3 regions of the Exiguobacterium sp. EA-TM-5 genome follow, and region 3 is predicted to be linked to each of the others. Evidence: riboswitches for the same ligand, from Rfam matches in the RefSeq annotation. Region 3 holds a riboswitch; each other region holds the start of a gene.
What was found. Region 3 has a riboswitch for thiamine pyrophosphate ahead of thiD (bifunctional hydroxymethylpyrimidine kinase/phosphomethylpyrimidine kinase). Riboswitches for the same ligand answer to the same signal wherever they lie in the genome.
Positions count from the first base shown of each region.

Region 1: another riboswitch for thiamine pyrophosphate. It lies ahead of thiT (energy-coupled thiamine transporter ThiT); the one in region 3 lies ahead of thiD (bifunctional hydroxymethylpyrimidine kinase/phosphomethylpyrimidine kinase).
Region 2: another riboswitch for thiamine pyrophosphate. It lies ahead of ACV3PA_RS10410 (ECF transporter S component); the one in region 3 lies ahead of thiD (bifunctional hydroxymethylpyrimidine kinase/phosphomethylpyrimidine kinase).

Region 1 covers NZ_CM132670.1:1,608,373-1,611,635, reverse strand. The annotation lists gene ACV3PA_RS08235 (amino acid permease) at 1-636, shown strand, start outside; gene ACV3PA_RS08230 (thiamine diphosphokinase) at 689-1,291, opposite strand; gene thiT (energy-coupled thiamine transporter ThiT) at 1,293-1,853, opposite strand; TPP riboswitch at 1,916-2,024, opposite strand; gene rpe (ribulose-phosphate 3-epimerase) at 2,047-2,703, opposite strand; gene rsgA (ribosome small subunit-dependent GTPase A) at 2,706-3,263, opposite strand, start outside.
Region 2 covers NZ_CM132670.1:2,004,706-2,007,968, forward strand. The annotation lists gene ACV3PA_RS10405 (ABC transporter ATP-binding protein) at 1-1,199, opposite strand, end outside; gene ACV3PA_RS10410 (ECF transporter S component) at 1,196-1,768, opposite strand; TPP riboswitch at 1,869-1,967, opposite strand; gene ACV3PA_RS10415 (50S ribosomal protein L25/general stress protein Ctc) at 2,064-2,741, opposite strand; gene ACV3PA_RS10420 (GNAT family N-acetyltransferase) at 3,032-3,263, opposite strand, start outside.
Region 3 covers NZ_CM132670.1:3,014,674-3,017,936, reverse strand. The annotation lists gene ACV3PA_RS15845 (murein hydrolase activator EnvC family protein) at 1-913, shown strand, start outside; TPP riboswitch at 978-1,088, shown strand; gene thiD (bifunctional hydroxymethylpyrimidine kinase/phosphomethylpyrimidine kinase) at 1,204-2,007, shown strand; gene thiM (hydroxyethylthiazole kinase) at 1,988-2,755, shown strand; gene thiE (thiamine phosphate synthase) at 2,745-3,263, shown strand, end outside.

The sequences.
Region 1 (3,263 bases), 1.4 Mb from region 3:
CCATATGAGACAGCTGGAGGAGTCAGTAGCCCGTTCATCATGGTCTTTGATGCGATTGGTATCCCGTATGCTGCTGATTTGATGAATATCGTCGTTTTGACAGCACTATTATCTGTTGGAAACTCAGGACTTTACGCTGCAACGCGAATGTTATGGGCAATGTCGCAGGAAGGAATGATTTCAAAAAAATTATCTTACGTGAATGCACGTGGTGTACCTATGCGTGCCTTACTCTTTACAATGATGTTTGCGATGCTTTCGCTACTGACAGCATTTTTCGCAGAGGATACCGTCTTTATCTGGCTCTTGTCCTTAGCCGGTCTCGGTGCTCAGGTCGGTTGGATTTCCATCTCTGCGTCTCAGCTCGCATTTCGTCGGCAGTTCTTACGAAACGGACATGATCTATCCGAATTGAAATTCAAGACACCGCTTTATCCGGTGTTACCGCTGATTTCATTGACGTTAAACGTCGTCGTCCTCGTTAGTCTTGCGTTTCAAGCGGATCAACGGATCGCCCTATACATCGGTGTTCCATTCTTCCTCGTCATGTGGGGAAGCTATCATCTCTTCGTCAAAGGAAAACATCTAGCAGCACAAAGCGACATCCGTGTCGCTCCCTCTCAACTCGAAGAATAACGATATGAAAAGAGGCCGCGGATCATCCACGGCCTCTTTTCATATGCTTGTTCTATTCCTTAAGTGTTCGCATCATCAGTAGTTCTCCTTGATGGAGCTCTACTTTCGCTTCTGACGCACTCCATTCATTGCTGACGGTCAATGAGCCTCCAACAGGAACCGAATGCGCATCGAGTGGGTATTTGACTCCAGATAAGCTTAGGATCGACGCCACAAGTGGAATGAATGAGAGATAATGATAGCTTCCTGCCTTAACTGCATATGTCCCCACTGCCAAATACCGTACCTCTTCTCGTTTCGTGACGAGTCGTGCCTTAGGATATTGTTTTAACAAATAGACATTTTGAACGGTCATGTCGAGTCGTCCGCCTGTCGCTCCAATGATGATGATCTCCTCACCCCGTTTCATCTCTGATACGGTACGGAGGGAAAGTTCGAGATCCGTTTCATCTTTCTCTGCCGGATGGACGATTGCATCTTCAGGTACATAGCCAAGTGAATCAAAATCACCAATCATCATATCGCATGTCAACCCAAACGATTCAATCGTTTGAACACCACCATCAACACCAACGATGAAATCACCGGGCTGGCAAAACGTCCGTAAGTCAGGTACCTCTTCTTGCGGACCCGCACAGACAAGAATCGCCCGCATATTAAACACCTCGTGCTGAATAGCGAAGTAAGCGTGGTGCAGTCGTGAAGAGAAGACCTGCGACGACACCACAAAGAACGTAAGACGGAACCATGTATGTCGCATTATAAATCAACGAATATGGTATGACTGGACCCTCAGCATACTCGGCAAAAAAGACGATTCCGCTGATGACATGACAGATATAACGAAGTCCCGCTCCTAAAAGCGTCGCAAGTAGGACAAACGTCATCAAGCGTTTCTTCTGTCCGTTACGCGCGGCTTGTCTAACTTGACGTGCAAACAGCCCACTTAATCCGACGACTCCATATGCAATCGTATAATCGAGTAGTGGTTGAACGACCGTCAAAACTTGTGGGGCGAACATCAATTGAATCGTACCGACAAGTGCTCCAGTGACGACACCTCCGACGACACCATGGCGAAACGCCATGACGAAGATGGGAAGCATCGCTAAGCTGATTGAGCCCCCTTGTGGCATTTTGAATGGAATCAATAAATCAAAGACGACTCCGAGACTGGCGAAGATGGCAATTTCCATCATCATTTGTAACCGTTTCATGATAATTTCCTCCTTCATGGAATAAAACGGGACGCAAAAAGGCAGTACGACGAACGCCGTACTGCCTGCGTGCGCCACATCCCTACGTCCGTTTGAACGGAACAGGTTCGAAGGGTTAAAGTCAAAAGACTCCTCTCAGCCGCTTTTCAAGCGACACCCCTTGCGGTCATCATATTTCGTTTTCTCGTTCTTATTATACGGCAGCCCCTTGACGAATGCTAGTGATTGCTTCCGCATAATCCGATGCATTGTAGATCGCTGATCCTGCGACAAGGACGTTGGCACCATTATCGATGCATAACTTTGCCGTTTCCGGATTGACCCCACCATCAATCTCGATTTCAAATGTAAGACCACGATCTGCCTTCATTTGTGCAAGTGTTGCGAGCTTCGGCATGACACTCTCGATGAACGCCTGACCACCAAAACCTGGATTGACTGTCATCAACAAGACCATATCGACATCCTGAAGAATGTGTTCAATCGTCGATAGTGATGTATGTGGATTCAAGACGACCCCCGCCTTCGCACCTGCCGCTTTGATTTGTTGCAAGACACGATGGACATGATTCGTCGCTTCGACATGGAACGTCACGATGTCGGCTCCTGCCTTGACGAAATCTTCGACGAATCGTTCGGGTTGATCAATCATCAAATGGACATCAAGAACCATATCTGTCTTTTGACGTAGGCTGCTTAACACAGGTAAACCGAATGAGATGTTCGGGACGAACTGACCATCCATGACGTCGAAATGAATGTAGTCTGCTCCTGCCGCCTCAACCGCTTTGACATCACGCTCGAGATTCGCAAAATCTGCTGATAAGATCGATGGTGCAATTTTAATCATCTTCAATACCTCCGGGCTCGATTCTTGATTTCGTCTATAAACATACCATAATTTTCATAGCGGGAGGACATGATTTCTTGTGCCTCGACCGCCTCCTTGACGGCACAACCGGGTTCATTCAAATGCAAACACCCCCGGTATTTACAATCGTCTTGCACAGCCACGAATTCAGGAAAACTCCATCGCACATCCTCTATTTCCATTTCATAAGGAAAGTCTAAATTCGAGAACCCTGGCGTATCGGCAATCAATCCTTCCGCAAGCGGCATCAACGTAACGTGACGGGTTGTATGACGCCCACGTCCGAGTGATTTCGAGATGGCACTCGTTTCTAGATCAAGAGATGGTTCGAGTGCGTTCAACAGCGAGCTTTTTCCGACACCTGATTGTCCGGCAAGAACACTTGTTTTGCCTGCAAGTAATGGTCTGACTTGCTCGACACCTGTCAACGTCTCACTCGATGTCTCGATGACCGTATAGCCAATCTTCCGATAAGCAACAATCGCGTCTCGGACAGCCGGTCCCTTGACATCATCGAGCAGATCCATCTTCGTTAACAA
Region 2 (3,263 bases), 1.0 Mb from region 3:
GTTGCGACACTGAGCCGTCTTTGTTGCCCGGTACTGAGAGCAAGCGGCGATTGTTGTTTGACAGATGTCAGTTCCAAGCGATCGAGTAACGCCTTCCGTTCGTCGCTCGTCGCTACCCGGTGACTCCAGTCGATTTCCGCTTCGACTGTCAGCTTGAGAAACTGCAGATCCGGTTGTTGAAAGATGTAGCCGACTTGTTCGTAAAAACGACGCTTGGAATACCGGTGAGCCGGACGATTGCGGAATTGATACGTTCCGCGCTGAGGTAGCAACCGACCGAGTGTCGCGAGTAGCGTACTTTTTCCGGAACCATTTGCTCCAAGTACCATGACCCATTCACCCGTTTGAAGTGAAAACGTCGCACGGGTCAGCGGATAAGGTGCTTTTGTCGACAATTCAGAAACGTGCAACAAGGGAGTTCCTGCTGTAACGACAGGGGGAGGCGCAAAAAGTCGTGCCGCTTGTGGTCCAGCTGGTAATGTCTCGATTGTATAAGGAAAGAGCGACGGAACGGCGATGCCTTTCGCTTGAAGCCGCACGTAGGCATGCGGGAACAGATCCCGTGGATGCGCTGTCTCGGTAATCGCTCCGTCTTCAAGTAAGACGACTTGGTCGACATACGGTAAACAGACATCGAGTTGGTGCTCGATTAAGACGATCGTTAAATCGTGTTCTTTCTGGATTTGAAAGATCAATGCCATCAGTTCGTGTTGCCCGATTGGATCAATCTGCGCCGTTGGTTCATCGAGCAGTAGAATGGTTGGTTCGAGTGCTAGGACTGCGGCGAGCGCGAGGCGCTGTTTCATCCCCCCGGATAGACTCGCGATCGGTGTCGAGAAGGGGAGAGGGAGACCGACGAGTGCGAGTAAGCGTTCAATTCGTTCCTCCATCTCCGCACTTGGAATCGACCGGTTTTCTAAACTAAAAGCGATTTCGCGTCCGATCGTTTCCATGCAGAACTGTTCTTCTGGATTTTGAAATAAGACTCCGACCGAACCGGACCGGGTAACGGTACCAGTCTGTTCGACTTCAATCGTCTCCGGTGTCAGTCCGGCTAGGGCATGAAGCAGTGTCGTCTTGCCACTCCCACTGCGTCCAAGCAAAAGGGTCGTTCCTTGTTCGATCGTCAGCGATACATGATCGAGCACCGATTTCATCTGACCCGGATAGCGGATGCTGAGGTCGTCGACAGTAATCATGCGACTTCCCGTTTCGCACGTCCGGCTGCAAAACCACTTAACACACCAGTCGCAACGAGGCGACGGACGAGAATCCATGCGAGTAAGCCCCCAAGTAACGCACCGCTGATCAATTGTAAGCCAATCGTCGCGAGTAACGTCGTCGTCGTATAATAACTGAATCCGTTTGCAATCAGACTGTAGACGATACTTCCGACGGCTGCTCCGACACCAGACAACATCAGTGTCCATGCGTCATAACGACGGTAACGCGTCATCGCAAAGACGAGTTCCGCACCAAGACCTTGGCAGACACCAATTAACAGTGCCGATAAACCGAAGTGACTCCCCGTGAACAGCTCAACGGCTGCCGCGACGACTTCCGCAATTAAAGCGGCTCCTGGCTTTTGGATGATCGCTGCGACAAGTGGACTTGCGATGATCCAAATTCCGAACATCCAGTTAGCACCGACGGGACCGAAGATCGCAGACATCGGTAACCACAGTGTCGACCAACCGAGATAGATGACACCGCAAGCGACGGCGAGCATCATCATGACCATGATTTCTTTCATTTTCCAGTGTTGCATTAGATACGTCCTCCTTAGAATGGGGGAGACAACAAAAAAGACCGCCCTCCGTAAAAAAGAGAGCGGTCCTCAGAAAAACTGCGCGCAGCAGGAGTCATTGGATGTGATCGCTCCACTTTCCTACGCTAGTATGAACTAGATCAGGTTCGAAGGGTCCGAAGTGAATCGTCTCAGCCAATGGGCTCCCCTAGTGGATATAGTGAATAGTTGATACGCTGTTCACTTTAGGCAATCTTCTGTCTATTGTCAAGACACAAAAAAACGATACGCCACGAGAGGCGTATCGTTGAAGAACTTATTTGTTGTCTTCGTTGTCTTCTTTTGTTTCTTCTGAAGACTCTTCTGGTGCTTCCGCTTCGTTGTCTGCGCCAGCTTCAGCTTGTGCCTCAGCTTCTGCTTCTTCGATTTCTTCAAGCTCTTGCTCAAGTGTCGACTCAACGACTGCTGCGACTTGAATGTCGCCTTCAGTGACGATACGGAAATCTTTTTGCTCTGGAAGATCGGCTACAGAGATCGAATCTCCGATTTCGAGGTTCGTGACGTCAACTTCGACGTTCTCTGGTAATTTATCTGGTGTAGCTGCAACTGTTACTTTAAAGAGTGTTTGTGAGAGGAATCCGCCAACTTTTGCACCGGCTGCTTCTCCAACGAGTACAACGTCTGCTTCCACTTCTGTTTCTTCATCCATTTTCACAGCGATGAATTCAACGTGATCGACGGTTGGTGTGAAGACATCCATGTCACGACGGTTAATCAAGACGTTGATGTTTTTACCGTCGAGTTTAAGTGAAATCAAGACGTTCTCACCGTTTTCTCGGACGATTTTAAGCAATTCTTTTTCTTCAAATGCGATTGGTGTACTTTCCACTTTGTAACCATACACGACACCAAGAGCTTTTCCTTCATGACGTAATTGTTTACGGAGTGAGCGTGGACGTACCTCGCGTTTTTCGGCTGTTAATTTAACTGACATGTTCATTTCCCCCTTGAATTTGGTATAGCCCTCAAAAGGTAATGAATGCTGGAGCAGGACAAGTCCTGAACAATTTAAGTATGCTAAGACAATCGGTTTCAGACTCTCTTGAATCTGACGCTTTCGTGACTTTGCATTTCTCTCCCAGGTCATTACGCTGATATTGAGAAACATGTGTGAGTAAGTCACCGGTTTGATGCGGTGCTAGTGAGTTTATACCCCTAAGTTTTAAAACCTTAAACATCTTTTTTTATTTTTTTAAAGTCGAAAGACCTCAAAACCCCTTGAAATCAAGGGTTGAGAGGTCTTTCGTTTTTTTCGTTTTTTATGGTGATTCGTTGATTTTCACGGACTAAAACACGAACGAGACGTTCAATTTGCCGCATCGTCGTCTGTCCCATCGTCGAAATTTGGAGCCACTGATTGCGAACAAGATAGTCGCTTTCGTATTGGACATGATAACCCTGAATCCGGAGAGTATCGCCTACATCAGTTGCTGACGGATGGACGATCGTTAGGATG
Region 3 (3,263 bases):
GATTAAATGGGAAGAAGTCATTTTTGGATCAAAGGATTTGGGTGATTTATTTAGCCGTGTCATGGCTGGGAAAAAAATCGCTGAGCAAGATGATAAAATGATTTCGGATTACATCGCGACACAACAAAAATTAGCAGAAGCAAAACAAGCACTCGTCGAGAAAAAAGCGGAGCAAATGCAAGAAAAGAAAGTATTGCTTGAACAAAAGAAAGCGTTAAAAGTTCAAATGAAAGAGCGTAGTGCTACACTGAAAAAATTACGAAAAGGTAAGACGAAGTTCACGACAGAACTTCTAGATGCAAAAGAACTGCAAGCGACTCTTGAAGCTCAAGAACGTGCGGTTGCGGCAGCGAAAGCTGCTGCTAAAGCAGCGGCTGAAAAAGCAGCAGCAGAGAAAGCAGCAGCTGAAAAAGCCGCTAAAGCGAATGCTCAAGCAGCAAAACAAGCAAATAAGAATACAGAATCAACAAGTTCAGATGCAACACCAATCGTTTCAGGTGGTGGGAAATTTGTTCGACCATCTTCTGGTGGCGTCTCACAAGGTTTTGGACCAGCTAGTGGAGCAAACGGTTATACATTCCATAATGGTGTCGATTTTAAAGGTCCCGTCGGATCTCCAATCGTCGCATCAGCAGCCGGAACGGTCATTACCGCATCAGGTGGTGGACCTTACGGGAATCACGTCATGATTTCGCACTTCCTTGACGGGAAAGTGTACACGACTGTCTATGCCCATATGAGTTCATTGTCTGTTCATGCAGGACAAACCGTTTCTCAAGGTCAGCAAGTCGGAACACTTGGTAGTACGGGAAATTCAACAGGACCACACTTGCATTTCGAACTACATGTCGGAGGGTATCAATACAGTGCCTCTTCTCCTCTGAATGCAGTGAATCCATTAGCATATCTGTAATCAAAAACGGGCTTCGGCTCGTTTTTTTTTGTTCCCTATGCTACAGTTAAGGCGAAACGAATACTTGAGCAACTAGGGGAGCTGGAGGAATCTGGCTGAGAGGAAAACCAATCTGTTTTCGACCCTATTACCTGAACTGGATAATACCAGCGTAGGAAAGTTGAGCCGAACGGATATCGGAATGCGTGTATAACGCTTTTGTATAGCGTCGACTGCTTTTTTACAGCGGTCGGCGCTTTTTTTGTCGGTAACGACTCCCTTACATTGCTCGATGGGAAGGTGAGAGAAACATGAAACATGTATTGACGATTGCAGGATCCGACTCCGGTGGTGGAGCTGGAATTCAAGCAGATTTAAAAACATTTTCGGCTTTAGGCGTTTATGGAATGAGTGTTCTGACTGCTGTCACGGCGCAAAATACATTAGGTGTTCAAGCGGTGGAAGAGCTATCTCCGGAAATCGTTGATGCCCAGTTAACATCGATTTTTTCAGATATTCGTGTCGATGCGATCAAAATCGGGATGGTCTCGAATGCGCAGACGATTCGTGTCATCGCTACACATCTTCGTAAACAGACAGTTCCGATCATATTAGACCCAGTCATGGTCGCAAAAGGTGGACATGCCTTGTTACGGACAGAGGCAGAACAAGCACTGATTATGGAGTTACTACCACTTGCGACACTCATTACACCAAATTTACCAGAAGCTGAGCGTTTAACGGGAAAGTCAGTAACCAATCTAGAGGACATGCGGTCTGCGATGCATCAATTGGCTACGCAGACGGGCGCAGTCTTATTAAAGGGTGGACACTTACCCGGAGAGGCGACGGATTTATTGTTTGACGGAACGAAAGAACATCGCTTCACATCCGAACGGTTAGACAACCAACATACCCACGGAACGGGTTGTACCTTATCTGCAGCGATTGCAGCACGGATGGCGCTGGGAGAAGATTTACCAGGTAGTGTACGACAGGCAAAAAGCTATGTCACGGAAGCAATCCGTCATGGATTTGCCCTCGGACAAGGTATTGGACCGACACACCATTTTCATTCACTTTGGAGGGATGCACATGTTTACGACCATTCTTGAACAGAAACCACTCATTCACCATCTGACGAATACGGTGACGATTAACGATTGCGCAAACGTCACATTAGCTGTTGGGGCATCCCCCGTCATGGCGGAAGACATTCGAGAAGTAGAAGAGATGGTTCGACTCGCACAAGCTCTTGTCTTGAACATTGGTACACTTGATGCAGAAATGCAGGAAGCACAACGACTGGCAGTACGTGAAGCAGGACGATTGAACGTTCCAATCATCCTCGATCCAGTCGGAGCAGGAGCTACGACATTAAGAACCGATTTCTCAAAAGAATTAATCGATTTCGGATGTACGATCATTAAAGGAAATGTCTCTGAAATCAAGACTCTACTTGGAGAGAATGGACGAACGAAGGGAGTCGATGCTGTGGGAGACGGAAGCATGGATCGAGAAAGTATCCGTATATTCGCACGCAAACAGCAATCCGTCGTCGTCGTCACCGGTCCAATCGATTACATCACGGATGGCACACGCGAAATGGAATTGAACGTGGGTACTCCTCGTCTTGGAGACATCACAGGAACAGGTTGTATGACGGCATCGATAATTGCTAGCTTCCTTGGTGCAGGCTATACGGCGTATGAGGCGGCAGTTCATGGAACGTTCGTCATGGGAAAAGCAGGAGAGCGGGCAGCATCGGCACAAGGTCTAGGCGATTTTAAACGAGAGTTGTTCAATGCCATCAGCCTGATGACGGAACAAGATCTGACGGAGGTGACGGAACGTGGTAATTGATTATTCGATTTACGCCGTGACGGATCGTAGATATCATCCAGGAGTTGCTATCGAAACGGTCGTTGAAGAAGCGATTTTAGGTGGGGTAACCATCGTGCAACTACGGGAAAAAACAGCGCAAGGAAAGGAGTTCTTTGAACAGGCAGTTCAGTTAAAAGCACTCACGGATCGTCACGACATTCCATTGATCATCAATGATCGAATCGATATCGCGTTACTCGTCGGAGCCGGTTTGCATATCGGACAAGAGGACATTCCTCTAACCGCAGCACGTCGTCTCTTACCGAACGCTGTAATCGGTGTATCGGTTGCAACTGTTGAGCAAGCAATGGAAGCAGAACAAAATGGGGCATCTTATTTAGGGGTGGGGTCTTTATTTGCGACGTCATCGAAAGCAGACGCTGATGCGATGCCGTATACGACACTTCAGGCGATTCGAGAAGCGGTTCACTTACCTTTGATTGGTATTGGTGGCATTACAGCAACAAATGTCTCGTCTCTACCGATT